One region of the Undibacterium sp. GW821-FHT11B02 genome, then DNA from elsewhere that is predicted to be linked to it. Evidence: predicted binding sites of a transcription regulator. Region 1 holds the regulator's gene; each other region holds the start of a gene.

What was found. Region 1 encodes sigma-54, which starts transcription at its own class of promoters, with help from an activator protein. Its sites were predicted from a motif close to TGGCANGNAANCTGCTTT; they were not measured.
Region 2: the regulator sigma-54 is predicted to act here: its motif matches at 1,951-1,968, upstream of adh (aldehyde dehydrogenase).
Region 3: the regulator sigma-54 is predicted to act here: its motif matches at 2,014-2,031, upstream of AC1RVX_RS10735 (pilin).

What each region holds. Positions count from the first base shown of each region.
Region 1 is NZ_JBXASD010000010.1:75,732-81,647, reverse strand. Features, by position in the region: gene lptA (lipopolysaccharide transport periplasmic protein LptA) at 1-177, shown strand, start outside; gene lptB (LPS export ABC transporter ATP-binding protein) at 178-930, shown strand; gene AC1RVX_RS21095 (RNA polymerase factor sigma-54) at 942-2,429, shown strand; gene hpf (ribosome hibernation-promoting factor, HPF/YfiA family) at 2,538-2,885, shown strand; gene AC1RVX_RS21085 (enoyl-CoA hydratase/isomerase family protein) at 3,490-4,584, shown strand; gene AC1RVX_RS21080 (ABC transporter ATP-binding protein) at 4,652-5,380, opposite strand; gene AC1RVX_RS21075 (branched-chain amino acid ABC transporter ATP-binding protein/permease) at 5,391-5,916, opposite strand, start outside.
Region 2 is NZ_JBXASD010000006.1:83,702-89,617, forward strand. Features, by position in the region: gene AC1RVX_RS13865 (Tex family protein) at 1-1,741, shown strand, start outside; gene adh (aldehyde dehydrogenase) at 2,027-3,547, shown strand; gene AC1RVX_RS13875 (DUF779 domain-containing protein) at 3,913-4,302, shown strand; gene AC1RVX_RS13880 (sigma-54-dependent Fis family transcriptional regulator) at 4,303-5,916, opposite strand, start outside.
Region 3 is NZ_JBXASD010000004.1:410,371-416,286, reverse strand. Features, by position in the region: gene AC1RVX_RS10750 (hypothetical protein) at 1-274, opposite strand, end outside; gene AC1RVX_RS10745 (pilin) at 338-778, opposite strand; gene AC1RVX_RS10740 (pilin) at 905-1,372, opposite strand; gene AC1RVX_RS10735 (pilin) at 1,520-1,948, opposite strand; gene AC1RVX_RS10730 (PglL family O-oligosaccharyltransferase) at 2,343-4,049, shown strand; gene moaC (cyclic pyranopterin monophosphate synthase MoaC) at 4,086-4,610, opposite strand; gene AC1RVX_RS10720 (M48 family metallopeptidase) at 4,656-5,916, shown strand, end outside.

The DNA.
Region 1 (5,916 bases):
TCCAAAGCCAAAGTGCGCTACCTGGAGGGCAAAAAGGTCACTCAGGAACAGGAAGGCGAATACTTGTCCTACGACAGTAAAAATGATATTGCCATCGGTACCAATTCAACCACTGGTCAGCATGTAGACGGTGCTGGCCGCGTCAAAATCACCTTGCAACCCAAACAGACCAATTAAATGAGTGCCAAGCCTAGTACCTTGCTCGTCAAGGGATTGCAAAAACGCTATGGCGCGCGCCAGGTGGTGCGCGATGTATCGCTGGAAGTGAAAAGTGGTGAAGTGGTTGGCTTGCTTGGCCCGAACGGTGCCGGTAAAACCACCTCTTTCTACATGATTGTTGGCCTGGTGCCATCCGACGCCGGCGATATCACTATCGATGATGTCAATGTCTCGCAACTGCCTATACACCAAAGGGCCGTGCTTGGTTTATCGTACCTGCCTCAGGAAGCTTCCGTTTTTCGCAAACTGACGGTAGAAGACAATATCCGTGCTGTGCTGGAATTACAAAAAGATGCCAACGGAAAATTTCTTTCCGAAGATGCCATCACCAACAGGCTCGACGCCCTGTTGGCCGATTTACAAATTGAAAAGATCAGGGAAAACCAGGCGCTGTCGCTGTCAGGTGGCGAACGCCGACGTGTAGAAATTGCCCGTGCACTGGCTACCAATCCGCGTTTTGTCTTGCTGGACGAGCCCTTTGCCGGCGTTGACCCGATTGCCGTAATCGAAATCCAGCGTATTGTGCGTTTTCTCAAGGAACGTGGCATCGGCGTGTTGATTACCGACCATAACGTACGTGAAACCCTGGGCATCTGTGATCATGCCTACATCATCAATCAGGGGGCAGTACTGGCCAGCGGCAAGCCGGATGACATCATACAAAATGAATCCGTGCGTCGCGTCTATCTGGGGGAACATTTCCGGATGTGACGGGAATCATCATGAAACAAAGCCTGCAACTACGTACTTCCCAGCATCTGGCATTGACGCCTCAATTGCAGCAATCGATACGATTGCTGCAATTGTCCACATTGGAATTGCACCAGGAACTGGAAACCCTGCTCATAGAAAATCCCATGCTGGAGCGTGTGGATGACCCGCTGGACCATGCCGTACGGCTGTTGGCCGACGGTGCCATCAATACCAGCAGCACAGCGGCTGATGCCGGCATGGAAGCACCCGCCGTACGAGATGAAAGCAGTAGCACTGCCGAGCCGCAAGGTGAAACGGACACCGCCATCAGCAACGAGGCAACCAGCGCCAGTGAAGATGACTGGAGTTTTGATGATGTGCATCACGGCAGCAAGAGCAGTGACGATGAAGATGGTCGCCCGCAACTAGGTGCCGCCCACATCACGCTGCGAGAACATCTGCAAGAACAAATGCGCTTGAACCTGCGCGAACCCCGTGACCGCGCCCTGGTCGAGCTGATGATTGACGCCATCGACAACAATGGCTACCTGACGGAAACCCTGGAAGAAATCCATGCTAGCCTGCCACTGGAATTATGTGTCGAACCAGAAGAGCTGGCGTTTGCCTTAAACATGCTACAAAGCTTTGACCCGGCAGGTGTGGGCGCTCGCACACCTTCAGAATGCCTGGCCCTGCAAATCAAGCGTTTGCCAAAAGTTGCTTTCGTGACACGCAGGCTGGCGTTGCAAATTGTTGAAACGCAACTGACCTTATTTGCACAAAGAGATTTCACCAAACTCAAGAAAATTCTTGACTGTGATGACGAAGATTTGCGCGACGCACAAACTGTCATCAGGCTATGCAAACCCCGCCCTGGCATCGACTTTGCGGTCGATGAATCTGATTATGTTGTGCCGGATGTTATCGTCAAGAAATCAGGTAATGGCTGGCAAGTCATGCTGAATCAGGATGTTATGCCCAAATTGCGTGTCAGCAGCATGTATGCCAACATCATGAAGCAAAATCGTGGTGAAGGTGGGTTGGGCTCACAGCTGCAGGAAGCGCGCTGGCTCATCAAGAATATGCGGCAACGTTTCGACACCATTTTGCGCGTTGCACAAGCGATAGTTGAAAGACAACGCAATTTTTTCACGCACGGTGCTGTTGCCATGCGCCCCCTTGTTTTGCGCGAAATTGCTGATACACTAGGATTACACGAGAGCACTATCTCACGTGTAACAACTCAAAAATACATGCTGACCCCTCACGGCATGTTTGAGTTGAAATACTTTTTCGGCAGCCATGTCGCGACGGAAACAGGGGGAGAAGCATCTTCCACCGCGATACGCGCACTCATCAAGCAGTTGATAGGAGCAGAAGACCAGAAAAGCCCACTCTCTGATAGCAAAATTGCAGACATGCTGGGTGAACAGGGCATGGTAATTGCCCGACGGACAGTTGCCAAATACCGTGAAGCCCTCAAAATCCCCCCAGTGAGTTTGCGTAAATCTTTGTAAGCAGTCCTTGTAATCACGGTTTGAATTGCTATATATGATTTAGCTCAAGGCAATAAGACAGCAATGAGCTTATCGTTACAGCAAGCAACATCACTATAGGAGCACAGTATGAATCTCACCATCAGTGGACATCACGTCGAAGTAACTCCTGCAATTCGTGAATATGTACATACCAAACTAGAACGTATCAGGCGACATTTCGACCAGGTCATTGATATCGCCGTCATCCTGACGGTGGACAAGCTCCGGGAAAAGGAAAAACGACACAAAGCCGACATTAATTTGCATATCAGTGGCAAAGATATTCATGTTGAAAGTCTGGCTCATGATCTGTATGCAGCGATTGATACGCTGGTAGACAAACTGGATCGTCAGGTCATCAAGCACAAAGACAAGATTCAGAACCATCAGCACGACGCCATCAAGCACATACCTGATCCGGCATCGGCTTCATAAGACTTACCACCCCTGCCTTCGGGTTGCGGGTATCCAAAACAAGGACGCGAAAAGCGTCCTTTTTTGTTGGGTGCAGGGTTTGAAATAAATCATATATTTAATTCACTAAATTGATTGCTCTCTGACAAGCTGTGCACATATTACTGTAACTCATAGGTGGTCAGGAATATGGCGGGCGCTCCAAAGTCATTTGTTACCTCCCATACTTTGATGAAAACGATTGCTCTTTGTAGATACAAGCCGGGTCTCGGCCCGGCGGCCGAGATACTTTCTTTTGCTTCGCCAAAAGCAAGTATCCAAAGAAAAGGCGACCGCAGACTTGCCCTTCGGGTGCTTACGCTATGCTTCAGCACAATTTGTGCATCCCAAAAAATGGGAAAGCTTCGAAACTCGCCTTCGGCTCAAACACGAAGCTTTCTGATCCATTTTCTGTGAAGCACAAATTGCTACGTCCCAAGCGGTTTAAAGTCAAAAAACAACCCCAAAATCAAAACCACGACCAAGCGTTCGTCACACGATTTCCATATATGATCATGCGCTCCGTGACGCGCATCTCTGACAAAGCTAAAATAACAGCTTCATCCTCTCCCTATAGTCAATCACCATGAGCGAATTTGTCCTCACTTCTGTCAAGAATAACATCGGCTACATCACCTTGGACCGGCCAAAAGCCTTGAACTCATTGTCACTGGAGATGGTGCGTGCGCTCACCACGAGCTTACTGGCCTGGCAAGAAGATAGCAATGTGCGTGCAGTGCTTATCCATGGCAGTAGCGAAAAAGCCTTCTGTGCCGGCGGCGACATCCGTTTCTTTTATGACGTGGGTACTGCAACACCCAAAGGTGATTCGGCCTTACTGGAAGATTTTTTCACTGAAGAATATGCACTAAATCATTTAATCCATTTCTATCCCAAACCTTATATCGCGCTGATGAATGGCGTGGTCATGGGTGGTGGCATGGGTATCGCCCAGGCAGGCAGTGACAGCCGCCTGCGCATCGTTACAGAACGTACCAAGATGGCGATGCCGGAAGTGAATATTGGTCTGTTCCCGGATGTTGGCGGCGGTTACTTCCTGTCACGTGCACCAGGGCAGATAGGTACTTACATGGGTTTGACAGGTGAAATCATCAATGCCGCAGATGCACTATATGCTGGGCTGGCCGACGTATTTATACCTACCTCAGAAATACCTGCATTGATGCAACTTCTGGAACAAAGTACCGCCTCCGATTTGCAAACGGCAATCCGCGAATTTGCTGCCCCGTATGCCAGCCAGGCAGCGCCAGACCAAAGCAGATTAGCAGCAAACAGATCAAGTATTGATACTCTGTTCAGCGGAAACAGTGCTATCGAGATCAGCAAACACTTGCAGCAAGACACATCTGAATTTGCACAGCAGGCGTTTGCCATCATGCAAAAACGCTCTCCACTTTTGATGTCCGTCACACTGGAACAACTGCGACGCAGCGCCAGCATGACCGTATCCGATTGCCTGCGCATGGAAAGAAACATAGTGCGCCATTGCTTTAAACACGGCGAAGTGCTGGAAGGAGTACGTGCCTTGGTGGTGGACAAAGACAACACACCGCGCTGGTCACCCGCTACGCTTGCGGAAGTGACGGCAGAACAAGTGTCAGGATTTTTTTCAGAAGTATGGCCAACGCACGCACATCCTTTGCGTTACTTGAATGGCTAAACAGAACAAATTTGATTGAATGAAAAAGGGAAGCATTGCTTCCCTTTTTTATCTGAGTTCGATCACATCAATGATGCGCACCGCCACCCAAATACGCTGCTTTCACAGCCGGATCATTTTGCAGATTGGCCGCCGGTCCATGCACTGATATGCGACCGTTTTCCAGTACATAACCATAATCTGCCACGGCTAGGGCTGCAGCAGCAAATTGTTCAACCAGCAGCATGGTAATGCCCTGCTCTTTCAATCGTACAATAATGCGGAAAACTTCATCCACCAATATCGGTGCCAAGCCCATGGATGGCTCATCCAGCAAGACCACGTCAGGATTGAGCATCACCGCTCTGGCCATGGCCAGCATCTGTTGTTCACCACCGGACAATGTACCGGCCAACTGATTGCGGCGTTCTTTCAGACGTGGAAATAATTCCAAGGCTTTTTGCAGGTCAGTTTCTATATCGCCGCGTGGGCGACTTCTGGTAAAACGTGGAAAGGCACCCAGCAACAAATTGTCCGTCACCGACATGGTAGCGAATACACGCCGACCTTCTGGTGAATGCGCCAATCCGGCGCGGGCAATCTTGTGAGAGTCCATCCCGGTCACATCTTTACCTGCCAGCATGACTGAACCTTCTTTCGGTTTCAGCATGCCAGAAATAGCGCGCATGGTCGTGGTTTTTCCGGCGCCATTTGATCCTATCAGGGTCACCACTTTTCCCTTTGGTACTTCAAGAGAAATACCGTGCAAGACTTCCACCTTGCCATATGCTGCATGTAAATTTGAAATATTCAACATGATGTTCTCCTTATGCAGCGACAATGTCGGCTGTATCTGCAATACTGCCACCAAGATAAGCCTCTATCACTTTGGGGTCAGTCTGCACCGCAGCCGGTTTGCCTTCGGCGATTTTTTGCCCGAAATCCAGCACCGTCACGATGTCGCAGATGGACATGACCACATCCATATGATGTTCAATCAGGATGATGGTAATACCGTGCTCACGTATCTTGTGAATGATGGCGATCAATTCCTTGATATCCGGTGCGGTCAAACCAGCAGCAGGTTCATCCAGCAACAGTAATTGCGGATTAAGGCCAAGCGCACGCCCTATTTCCAGCAGGCGTTGTTTACCATAAGGCAGATTGCGTGCCTCTTCATTTGCCAGATCAGCCAGGCCGACAAAATGCAGCAGGCTGGCAGCTCTTTCGCGCGCCTGACGTTCTTCCCGCATGTAACGAGGCGTGTGCAGCATGACATCCAGCACATTGCTGCGGAAGGTATTGTGCAAGCCTACCAAAATGTTTTCAGTCGCCGTCATCTCACCAAACAAT
Region 2 (5,916 bases), on a different contig from region 1:
TGTCGCTGGCAAAGAAGAAGCCGGTGAAAAATTTGCCGACTATTTCGATTATTCCGAAACCCTGGGCACTATCCCTTCCCACCGCGCCTTGGCGCTGTTCCGTGGTCGTCGTGAAGAAATGCTGACGGTCAGCCTGCGCCTGGATAGCGAAGAAGAAAAACCAAAATGGGATGCGCCGTTGAACCCATGCGAAAGCCGTATTGCGGCCCGCTTTGGTGTCAGCCAGAAAGACCGCCCTGCAGATAAATGGCTGGTCGATACCGTACGCTGGGCCTGGCGCGTTAAAGTCTTCATGCATCTGGACACCGAATTAATGGGCAAGCTGCGCGAAACCGCAGAAATCGAAGCCATCAATGTGTTTGCCCGTAACCTGAAAGCCTTGTTGCTGGCCGCCCCTGCTGGCCCGCGCGCCACCATGGGCCTGGACCCTGGCCTGCGTACCGGTGTCAAAGTAGCGATAGTGGATGCAACCGGCAAGGTCGTTGAGTATGCGACCATTTACCCGCATCAGCCACGCAATGACTGGGATGGTTCCCTGCACGTATTGGCACAACTTGCAGCCAAACATAATGTCTCGCTGATCTCTATCGGCAATGGTACGGCTTCGCGTGAAACCGACAAGCTGGCAGGCGATCTGATCAAGCTCAAGCCTGAACTCAAGCTGACCAAGATCGTGGTATCTGAAGCAGGCGCATCGGTATATTCTGCTTCTGAATTTGCTTCAAAGGAATTGCCTGACCTGGATGTGTCCATCCGCGGTGCGGTATCGATTGCCCGCCGCTTGCAAGATCCATTGGCAGAACTGGTAAAGATTGATCCTAAATCCATCGGTGTAGGTCAATATCAGCATGATGTCAGCCAGTCGCAATTGGCGCGCTCACTTGATGCAGTGGTCGAAGATTGTGTGAACGCGGTTGGTGTGGATGTGAATACAGCGTCCGCGCCTTTGCTGGCGCGCGTGTCTGGCTTGTCATCCAGCGTCGCGCAAAGCATCGTCAATTTCCGCGATGCCAAGGGCATGTTCAACTCGCGTTCAGACTTGCGTGCGGTACCGCGCCTGGGTGACAAAACTTTTGAACAGGCGGCCGGCTTCTTGCGCATCATGAATGGCAGTAACCCGCTGGATGCTTCTGCAGTCCACCCGGAATCTTATCCACTGGTAGAAAAAATCCTGGCGGATATCAAAAAGGATGTGAAGGGTGTCATTGGTGATACTGGTCTGCTGAAATCCCTGAACCCAGCCAAATACGCCGACGAGAAATTCGGCGTGCCCACCATTACCGACATCATCGGCGAATTGGAAAAACCTGGTCGCGACCCACGTCCTGAATTTACTACTGCGACGTTTAAAGATGGCGTCGAAGAAATCAAGGACTTGCGTCCAGATATGATTTTGGAAGGTGTAGTCACCAACGTCGCCGCCTTTGGTGCTTTCGTTGATATTGGTGTGCATCAGGATGGTCTGGTACATATCTCTGCCTTGTCCAACACCTTCGTCAAAGACCCGCATACCGTGGTCAAGGCAGGCCAGGTCGTCAAGGTGAAAGTACTGGAAGTGGATGTCAAACGCCAGCGTATCGCGCTGACCATGCGTCTGACAGACGCTGCACCGGTAGCAGGCAGCAAGCCTGAACAGCGCGGTGACCGTAACGATGCCAAACGCATGAATCAGCATCGTGCACAAGCACCTGCCCCGGCAGGCAATGCGATGGCTGCCGCGTTTGCCAAATTGCGCGGCTAAGTTACTTCCCTGATCGTCAGACTGTCCCAATTTGTGACAGTCTGACCAGTGTTGCGAAAAAAAGTGACACTCTCCCTGCTCCAAGTAATCCTCGCGCCAGTCCCTGATCTCCGCCCTGGCCACACCCCACCTTCCCTGCTCCCTCTATACAAACCGTCTCACGCTATCAGCGTGCACACTGTTTTTCTTTATGGCAAACATATCCGGCTTGGCACGCCATTTGCGTTGTTGTATGTGTCGCATTGAGTATGCGCACCCTCACACAAACATACGGAGACCTCCATCATGAACATGGCAGACATCAGCAAACTGGGTATCAGCAATCCTTTCGCCAAGCGCTACGATAATTTTATCGGCGGCAAATTTGTTGCACCGGTCAAAGGCGAGTATTTCGAGAATATCAGCCCCATCATGGGCCAGGCCTTTTGTGAAGTCGCACGTTCGACAGCAGAAGACGTGGAACTGGCACTGGATGCCGCCCATGCTGCCAAGAAAGCCTGGGGAAAAACCTCATTGGCTGAGCGCTCCAACATACTGAATAAAATTGCCGACCGCATGGAAGCCAATCTGAGCCTGCTGGCAACGGCAGAGACCATAGACAACGGCAAACCCATACGTGAAACCATGGCAGCCGATATTCCTCTTGCCATCGATCACTTCCGTTATTTCGCTGGCTGCATACGGGCGCAAGAAGGTTCAGTCGCACAAATTGATGACCAGACTTACGCCTATCATTTCCATGAACCTCTGGGTGTGGTCGGACAAATCATTCCATGGAATTTCCCTATCCTGATGGCTGTCTGGAAGATGGCACCCGCGCTGGCAGCAGGTAATTGCATCGTCCTGAAACCAGCTGAACAAACACCAGCGTCCATCATGGTGCTGATCGATTTGATCAAGGATTTATTGCCACCCGGTGTATTGAATATCGTCAATGGTTTTGGTCTGGAAGCTGGCAAGCCACTGGCTACCAGCAAACGCATCGCCAAGATTGCCTTCACTGGTGAAACTGGTACTGGCCGCCTGATCATGCAATATGCGTCGCAGAATATCATCCCCGTGACTTTGGAACTGGGTGGCAAATCGCCAAACATTTTCTTTGCCGACGTCATGGATCACGACGACGCCTTCTTTGATAAATGCCTGGAAGGTTTTGCCATGTTCGCGCTGAACCAGGGCGAAGTCTGCACCTGCCCTTCCCGCGTGCTGATACAGGAATCGATCTATGATCAATTCATGGCAAGAGCCATCAAGCGTGTTGCCGCCATCAAGCAAGGCAATCCACTCGACAGCACAACCATGATAGGTGCGCAGGCGTCCCATGAACAATTGGAAAAAATCCTGTCCTATCTGGACATAGGCAAACAGGAAGGTGCCAAACTCTTGCTGGGCGGTGAAAGAAATATGCTGGATGGCGACCTGGCCAATGGTTACTACGTCAAACCTACCATTTTCCAGGGCCACAACAAGATGCGCATCTTCCAGGAAGAAATCTTTGGCCCAGTAGTGTCGGTGACCACGTTCAAGGATGAAGAAGAAGCACTGTCTATTGCCAACGATACCTTGTACGGCCTCGGTTCTGGTCTGTGGACACGCGATGGTTCACGCGCCTTCCGCGTCGGCCGTGGGATAGAAGCTGGCCGCGTCTGGACCAATTGCTACCATCTGTATCCCGCCCATGCAGCATTTGGCGGTTACAAACAATCCGGCATAGGTCGTGAAAATCACAAGATGATGCTGGATCACTATCAGCAAACCAAGAACCTGTTGGTGAGCTATAACCCGAATGCGATGGGGTTCTTTTGATTGACATTTAAGACCTCTCAACACAGAGGCACAGAGGAAGGAAAGGCGGCTCGCATGCCGCCTTCGTTCGGCAGGCAAGTAGCATGCTACTTGAATTCCCTGCTGCACCACAGAGAAGAGTAAGAGAAGGTCAAAACACTTTCTTGTATTCTATCTCTGTGTCTTTATAAAAGTAGAAGCGCAAAGACAAAATTTAAGAGGCATCATTCCTAGTTTTCTCTTGCCTTCCTCTGTGGTGAAGTAAGGGTTTCAAGCGACATGTCGCTTGCTTACGTAACGATAAATTTTTGCAAAAGTTTATTCCCTCCTCCGTGTCTCTGTGGTGAGCTTTTTGGACTTAAACATAAACAAACACGATAAGCAAAATGACCACAACACCCGCCCGCGTCACAGCTACTCCCGCCGCGCTGGAATTTATTAGTGCGTTGAAAGCCAAATACGGACCGCTGTTATTCTTCCAGTCTGGTGGCTGCTGTGACGGCAGTTCACCGCTCTGCTACGCCAGGAATGAATATGGCATAGGCGATGCCGATGTGTATCTGGGTGAGCTTGACGGCACGCCGTTTTACATGGGTAGTGAACAGTTTGAATACTGGCGGCACACACAATTGATCATCGATGTAGTGGACGGCATGGGTGGCATGTTTTCTCTCGACAATGGTACGGGAAAACGCTTCCTGACACGTTCGCGTCTGTTCACCGATGAAGAAAATGATTTGCTCGGCACCACCGTGCTGCATGGTCCGCAAGTTTAATCATTCGTCCTTCAAAGTCGCCAGTTTGCGGTAAATCGTATTACGCGACACACCCAGGGTTTTGGCAGCGGCAGATACATTGCCCTGATGCTGTTGCAAAGTCAGTTGTATGGCATCCATTTCCAATGCTTCCAGGCTTGATGCAGCCTGGGTAGCCGTTGCAGGCAAGGTGACTGGCGCTTTCACCAAAGCGACATCCTCCAAAAAATCTTCGGGAAGATGTTCCAGCCGGATTTCCATATCAGCGTCCGTCATGACGATGGCTGTGCGCAATAAATTCGTCAATTGACGGAAGTTGCCTGGCCAGCCATGCGCGTGGAAGACTTGCATGACTTCGGCTGTAATTTTGTACTGCCGGCCCTCGCTCTCTGTCGTCAACACTTTCTCTATAACGATGCCAAGGTCTGAGCGTTCACGCAAAGGGGGCAGTCGTACCACTAACCCATTCAGACGGTAATACAAGTCGTCACGGAATTCGCCTTTGCTGATCATCTCGCGCAGGTTGCGATTGGTGGCACAGATCAGGGCCAGGTTGACGGGAATGGATTTGCTGCTGCCCAGTGGGGTCACCATGCGCTCTTGCAGGACGCGTAGCAAACGTGCCTGCAGGTTCAATGGCATATCACCAATTTCATCCAGGAAAAGCGTGCCGCCATTCGCCTGCAGTATCTTGCCTATATTGCCCTTCTTGCGCGCCCCGGTGAAAGCACCGTCTTCATAGCCAAATAATTCTGACTCAATCAGGGTTTCCGGTATCGAGGCGCAGTTGACCGCAACAAAGGGGCCGGATTTGCGCGGCGAATCATTGTGTACGGCCTGGGCCAGCAATTCCTTGCCGGTGCCGGTTTCCCCTGTCACCAGGATGGAGATATCCCGCCCAATGACGCGCTTGAGTTTATCTATCGCGCGGGCAACTTGTTCGTCCCCGGTATCCAGATAATGCAGACTGGACAGTTTGGGTCTGGCATCAGCTTGTTGTACTGGTTGCGCTTCACGTGCATTGTCGAGCACATGCCTGGCTGCTGCGGACTGGCGCTTCAGGCTCTGACTTTTGGCAAAAACACGCACGCCATTGTGCAGGCACAGCGTCAACAAACCCGGCGCTGCTGTGCGGTAATGCTCGTGCAGGGCAGATACCGGCAAGCCAAACAGAGATGAGAAAGTATGCGTTTGCAAGGCAGACAAGGGTAAACCCAGCTGGAACAGGCCACTGCGGCTGGCCGATAAAAAGCGGCCATCGCTATCAAAGCAGGCAATCCCCTCCATCAAGGTACCCAGAAATTCGGGGCGGCTATGAAAGCTGAGTTTGATCGCATCCTGGAAAGAAGACGCAAACAATTGATTTTCTATCATCTGCGCCGACATGCGCACCAGAGCCATGGTGTGCTTATGGAAATTATGCTGGTCACCAGTCACATCCAGCACACCAATGACATTGCCATTGACATCAAAAATCGGTGCGGCAGAACAGGTCAGGAAACTATTTGCTTCCAGGTAATGTTGATCTGCGTGGACTATTGTTGGTATTTTTTCGGCAATGGCCGTGCCTATGGCATTTGTGCCTTTGCTACGTTCTGACCAGGCCACACCGGGGCTAAGGGCCACCCTGTCGGC
Region 3 (5,916 bases), on a different contig from region 1:
TAAGTTTGAATTGGCCAGGGTTATTTTCTGCGACCAGATAATCCAGGGCAAAACTTAGCATACTGATGGGCCGGCCAAGCATGCCAGCCGTACCTGACATGGCTGCTTGCTTTAACCCTGACCAGTCAAGACTCGCTATGTGCAGCTTATTGTTCTCGAGGATATTGACGCTGTCGTCAAACAGGAAGTAGCCGCTTAGCCCAGGTTGATAGACAAAAAATGTCAAAACCAGAACCAGTAAGAGCGCGAATAACGGGATACGGTCTTTTGTCATCGATTTTTAAAAAAAAGAAGGAGGTCTAAGACCTCCTGTTTTGCAACTAAATTAAGCGACAGCTTAAGCTTTAGGTAAATACTTTGTCGGAATCGTACCGCTGACAGTCCACCGTAATGATCCTACACCACAAGCACCTGTGTATACAACGGTTTTTGCACTTGCGCCTCCCAACTCAGACAGAGTTTGCAGCGTTGCCGTGATCGTCACCGAAGTCGTCGTACCGCCACTGATGCCAATTTTGTTAACATACTTGCCCGCAATAGACACATCAGTAGGGATGCCTGCAGTCGAATTGTTGGTGGCGGACGCCAGCGTGCCGCCAGAGCACATCACGCCAGCAACTTGCAATGCCGGGCTAACCAAACTTCCTACTTCAGCCACTTTTGCTTTAACAGTGTAATCCTGATAAGCCGGTATCGCGACTGCCGCCAAAATACCAATAATGGCAACCACGATCATTAATTCAATTAATGTAAAGCCGCGTTGAGCGTACTGAGTCATTGTTAAGTTTTTATTTTGTTTTTTCATATGGCAAGTCCTTCATTGCTTGGAAATTTCCTGAGCTGGCAGATGTTGATTGGGTCAGCTTTTTGGTACCGGTTCCAAATATGAAGAACGATGCCTTAATTAAGCCTTGGGCAAGTACTTAGCAGGAACCGTGCCAGTAACTGTCCAGCGTAATGAACCTACACCGCAAGTCCCGTTATAGATAATGGTTCCCGAACTGGCGCTTCCCAATTCTGCCAGAGTTTGCATGGTTGCCGTTACCGTCACTGACGTGGTGGTACCGCCACTCATGGCTATTTTGTTAACATACTTGCCTGAAATTGACACATCAGTTGGTATGCCAGCAGCTGAATTGCTACTTGCCGATGCCAGGGTACCCCCAGAGCACATCACACCAGCAACTTGCAATGCCGGGCTGACCAGGCTGCCTACTTCAGCAACCTTCGATTTCACTGTGTAATCCTGATATGCCGGTATGGCGACTGCTGCCAAAATACCGATGATGGCGACAACGATCATTAATTCAATTAATGTAAATCCACGTTGTGCATACTGTATCGCTGTTAAGCGGTTGATCTGAGTTTTCATGTGTACACCTTACGTTCTTTATTGGAAGCCAAAAAAAAACCAAAAGCAATACAAAACGACTTTACTGCAGCCTGCGACGGCATCTCTAAAAAAATAGGGAGATGTTTGAATCTCCCTATTCTTCATGCCATCAATACTTAAGCTAAATTATGCTTTAGGGAAGTATTTAGGAGGGATGCTGCCAGATACTGTCCAACGCAGGGAACCTACGCCACATGCGCCAGTGTATGTAACTGTACCAGCACTTGCAGAGCCCAATTCAGCCAAAGTTTGCAATGTTGCTGTCATTGTGATTGCAGTTGCGCTTGCACCAGAAGCAGCAATCTTATTGACGTATTTGCCAGCGATGGAAACGTCAGTTGGAATGCCCATGTTGGAGTTGTTTGTTGCGGATGCCAAAGTACCACCAGAGCACATTACACCAGCTTGTGCCAATGCAGGAGCGATCAGACTGCCGATTTCAGATACTTTGGATTTAACTGTGTAATCCTGGTAAGCAGGAATAGCAACAGCAGCCAGAATACCGATAATCGCTACAACGATCATCAATTCGATAAGGGTAAAACCCTTTTGCATAGTTTTCATGATAAATCCTTAAAATTGAAGTGAAACAAGGCTATATTAAGTGCTGCACTCACCTATAAGCATGATATGTGCCAGCTTTTTTAAACGAGAAACTTCTGATCAAAACAAAGACAGTTCAGAAGCTAGCTCAGGACAAGCAAGTTGCTTGCCAGCCATATTCTGGCATGGGTGCAACAAAGGCAGTCGATTTTTTTACATCTGCTTACTTGTGCTGCCATTTTTTGTCAGTGCAGGAAATGGCAGTGACAGAATTTGTTAATTGACGATTTTTGTTGTCTGATCTGGCCTGTATTGTGTTCGTCGCCGTGAGATAATTTACTTGTCGTCAATATGAAAAGCAGACTGCTACATGGTTCCTAGCGTATTTTTGAGAGAAAAATCAACAATGGCTATTGCTATTTTTGTTTTTTTGTTAATTTGTTCTTACGCCCATCCTTTTCATATTCATCCTTACCGTACTTATTATCATGACGTCCTGAGCATATTGGGTCTGGTGCTGGCTTTTGCATTTCTCGCAGCGGAGAAAGCGCCACGGTTGCAAATACCCGCCATTATTTATCTGTTTGCGGGTTTGCTGTTATGGATAGCCATGCAGTTTGTCGCTGGCCTTCTTGAAAACGCGGCTGACATCATCCTGCCCCTTCTATATATAGTGGCACTGATCGCTGCAATCATGATGGGGGCAACCTGGGCGGCAAAAGAGGGGGGCGTGGTGTTACTGTGTCAGGCGCTTGCCATTGCCCACCTGTTTGCTGGTCTGTTGTCGGTAGTTTTGCAATGTATACAGTTATCTGGCATATATGCCTGGCCATTCGTTATGTATATTGCGACGAATACCCAGCCTTTCATGCGTCCGTTTGCCAATGTGGCACAACCGAATCAACTGGCTTTGCTGCTTTGCTTTGCTCTTGCTTCAACTTTCTATCTATACAGAGCACGCAAGATGCCAACATGGCTGGCGATAGCGGCAGTGATTTTCCTGCTTTGGGGGCTGACGTTGACGCATTCCCGCATAGGTTGGGTGATTGTTCCCGCTTTTGTCTTGATGTGCTGCCTGGGACGCTCTGCGATCAACGGTAACACAATTGAAAAACATGTCAGCCTGGTATTTTGTATCGCCATGGCCCTGTTATATGCCGGTATGGTCGCGGCCTTACCCTCTTTGGGAGAGGTATTTGGGTTTAATGGCGGCTCAATTGCCGAACACGTAGGCGGACGGTCCGAGCGCATGGTCTTGTGGTCGCAGGCTTGGCGCATGGCGGCAGAACACCCGTTCTTTGGTATAGGCTGGTTTGGCTTTGGGGCCGAACAGGTCAGGATAGCGGCAGATCTGGCTTCTGGTACCTATGCTGAACATGCCCATAACTTGATCTTGAATTTTGCTGCAGAACTGGGCTGGCCGTTCACTTTGGTGTTTATGTTGACGCTGGTGTGGTGGTTTGTTCAAACCTGTATCAGACCTTCAGCTAATCTGGCGATTCAGTTTGCCCGTTTGTGCTTTGTAGCCGTGATGGTGCACAGCATGGTTGAATTTCCTTTGTGGTATGCCTATGTATTGATGCCGGTAGGTATCCTTATGGGAATGGTGCATCAGATGCGCTGGCCAACGGATGGCGTGAGGTTGGTACCAAGTACCCTGTCCGTGCTAGTGGCTGTATCGCTGTTGTTGATGGCCTTGATCAGTCTGGATTTTCAGCGAGTTGTTGCCGGTTTTCAGGCTTTACGCACGGAACAGTCAGGTTATAGCGCGCCGCAGGCACCTATGCAAAAACCTGCGTTTACTCTTTTTCCGCAATTCTTTGAATACTTCATCCTGACCAGAATCAACCCGCACGAAGGCATGTCAGCGGCAGAAATTGCTTATCTGGAAAAGTGGGGTGCGCGATTTGGTTTTGTGCATATCATCAACAAGCTGGCTGAAACTTATGTATTGAATGGGCAACCCAAGAAAGCGGAACGCGCCATGCTGACTCTGCAGCGCCTGCACCCGACAGCCTATGCGGAATACTGGGATTACTGGAAAGCCAAATCCGCCCAGGATGAACGCTACAAGGCCATTTTTGTCACGATGCCGCCACGTGATGCGCCATAAATTCAGGGAGATGCCTTGCTATTTTGACGGCGTTCTTTATTTTGTTACCTTATCTTGCTGATCATCAATCAGGCTAACCCAGTCACCGGATTTACCGCCATGTTTCTCCAGCACGCGTACATCTGTCATGACCATGCCCCGGTCAACTGCCTTGCACATGTCGTAAATGGTCAGCAGGCCGACCTGAACAGCGGTCAGCGCTTCCATTTCGACACCGGTTTTACCAATTGTTTCAACCTGTGCCCGGCAACTGATCGTGGCAGTGGCTTCATCAATGCTAAAATCAACGGTGACCCTGGTCAGCGCCAGAGGATGGCAGAGTGGAATCAGATCGCTGGTGCGTTTGGCAGCCATGATGGCAGCGATGCGGGCGATACCCAGCACATCTCCCTTTTTTGCGTTACCTTGCAGGATGATGGCCAGGGTTTCCGGCTTCATGCGGATTTTTCCAAGAGCAATGGCGCTCCGATGGCTGTCATTCTTGCTGGCAACATCGACCATATGCGCTTGCCCACTGGCATCAAAATGGCTGAGGCCCTGGTTTGTTGAATCGTTACTCATTATTGTGATAACAGGCAAAAAGTGAAGAGAAAAGGAAGCAATTCAGTGTCCCGTCATCATAGCATTGCGAATACGGTCCGTCGCACATTTCGCCGGACTTCTATATGTGCTGCTGTCGTGCTGATCAGCGGCATGGGCAATCTTGGCATGGCACCAGATCTGGCACATGCGCAAAACCTGCCCACATTGGGTGATACTTCGCGTGAAGAACTGTCGCCACTGGCAGAACGTAAATTGGGTGAACAGATCATGAGTGTGGTGCGCCGTGATCCTGATTTCATGGATGACGCCCCGGTATCAGAATACCTGAACCGCCTTGGCAATAAAATGCTGGAAACCCGTCCTGATGCTCGTGGGGAAACATCCTTCAATTTTGAATTTTTTGCCGTCCGTGACCCCGTGCTGAATGCCTTTGCATTTCCCGGTGGTTTTATCGGATTTCATTCTGGTCTGATTTTAGCAGCTCAAAATGAATCGGAACTGGCTTCGGTCATGGGGCATGAAATTGGTCATGTTGCCCAGCGCCACATTGCCCGTATGCTGACCAGCCAGAAGGGCGACGCATTTATTCCTTTGGCTGCACTGGCATTGGCCGTGCTGGCTGCTCGCTCCAGCCCGGACGCTGCCATGGCACTGGCTGCAGGTGGACAGGGCTTGGCGATTCAAAAGCAATTAAATTTTGGTCGAGATGCCGAACGCGAAGCGGATCGGGTCGGTTTCCAGATTTTGCGCGATTCCGGTTTTGACCCGTCAGGCATGGTCAGTTTTTTCGGACGTTTGCAAAACTCTACACGTAATTACAGCGACAATGTCCCACCTTTTTTGCGCAGCCATCCACTGACCAGTGAACGTATTGCCGACATTCAGGCACGTCTGATCGACCAGCCCTATCGCCAGCATGCCGATAGCCTGGAATTTTTGCTGGCCAAGGCAAGGGTGCGTGTATTGCAAGATCCCACCACCCAGGGCCTGATGGATGCCTTGACTTTCTTTGACGTTCAAGCCAAGTCCGGCAAACTGGAAGACCAGATCACCTCCAAATATGGCCACGCCTTTGTTGCCTATAAACGGCTGGACTACAAGACAGCCAGAACCTTGCTTGATCAGTCGCAGAAACTGGTTGAAAAGGATAACAGGTATAAAGAACTGCTAACACAAAGCAATATGTTTGCTGACCTGTCTATCGACATCCTGATCGCCAGTCAGCAAACTGCCGCCGCCGTCAAAGAAGCAGAAAAAGCCATGCGTGATCTACCCTTGTCACGTGGCGTGGCCCTGCAATATGCAGAAGCTTTGCTGGCAGATA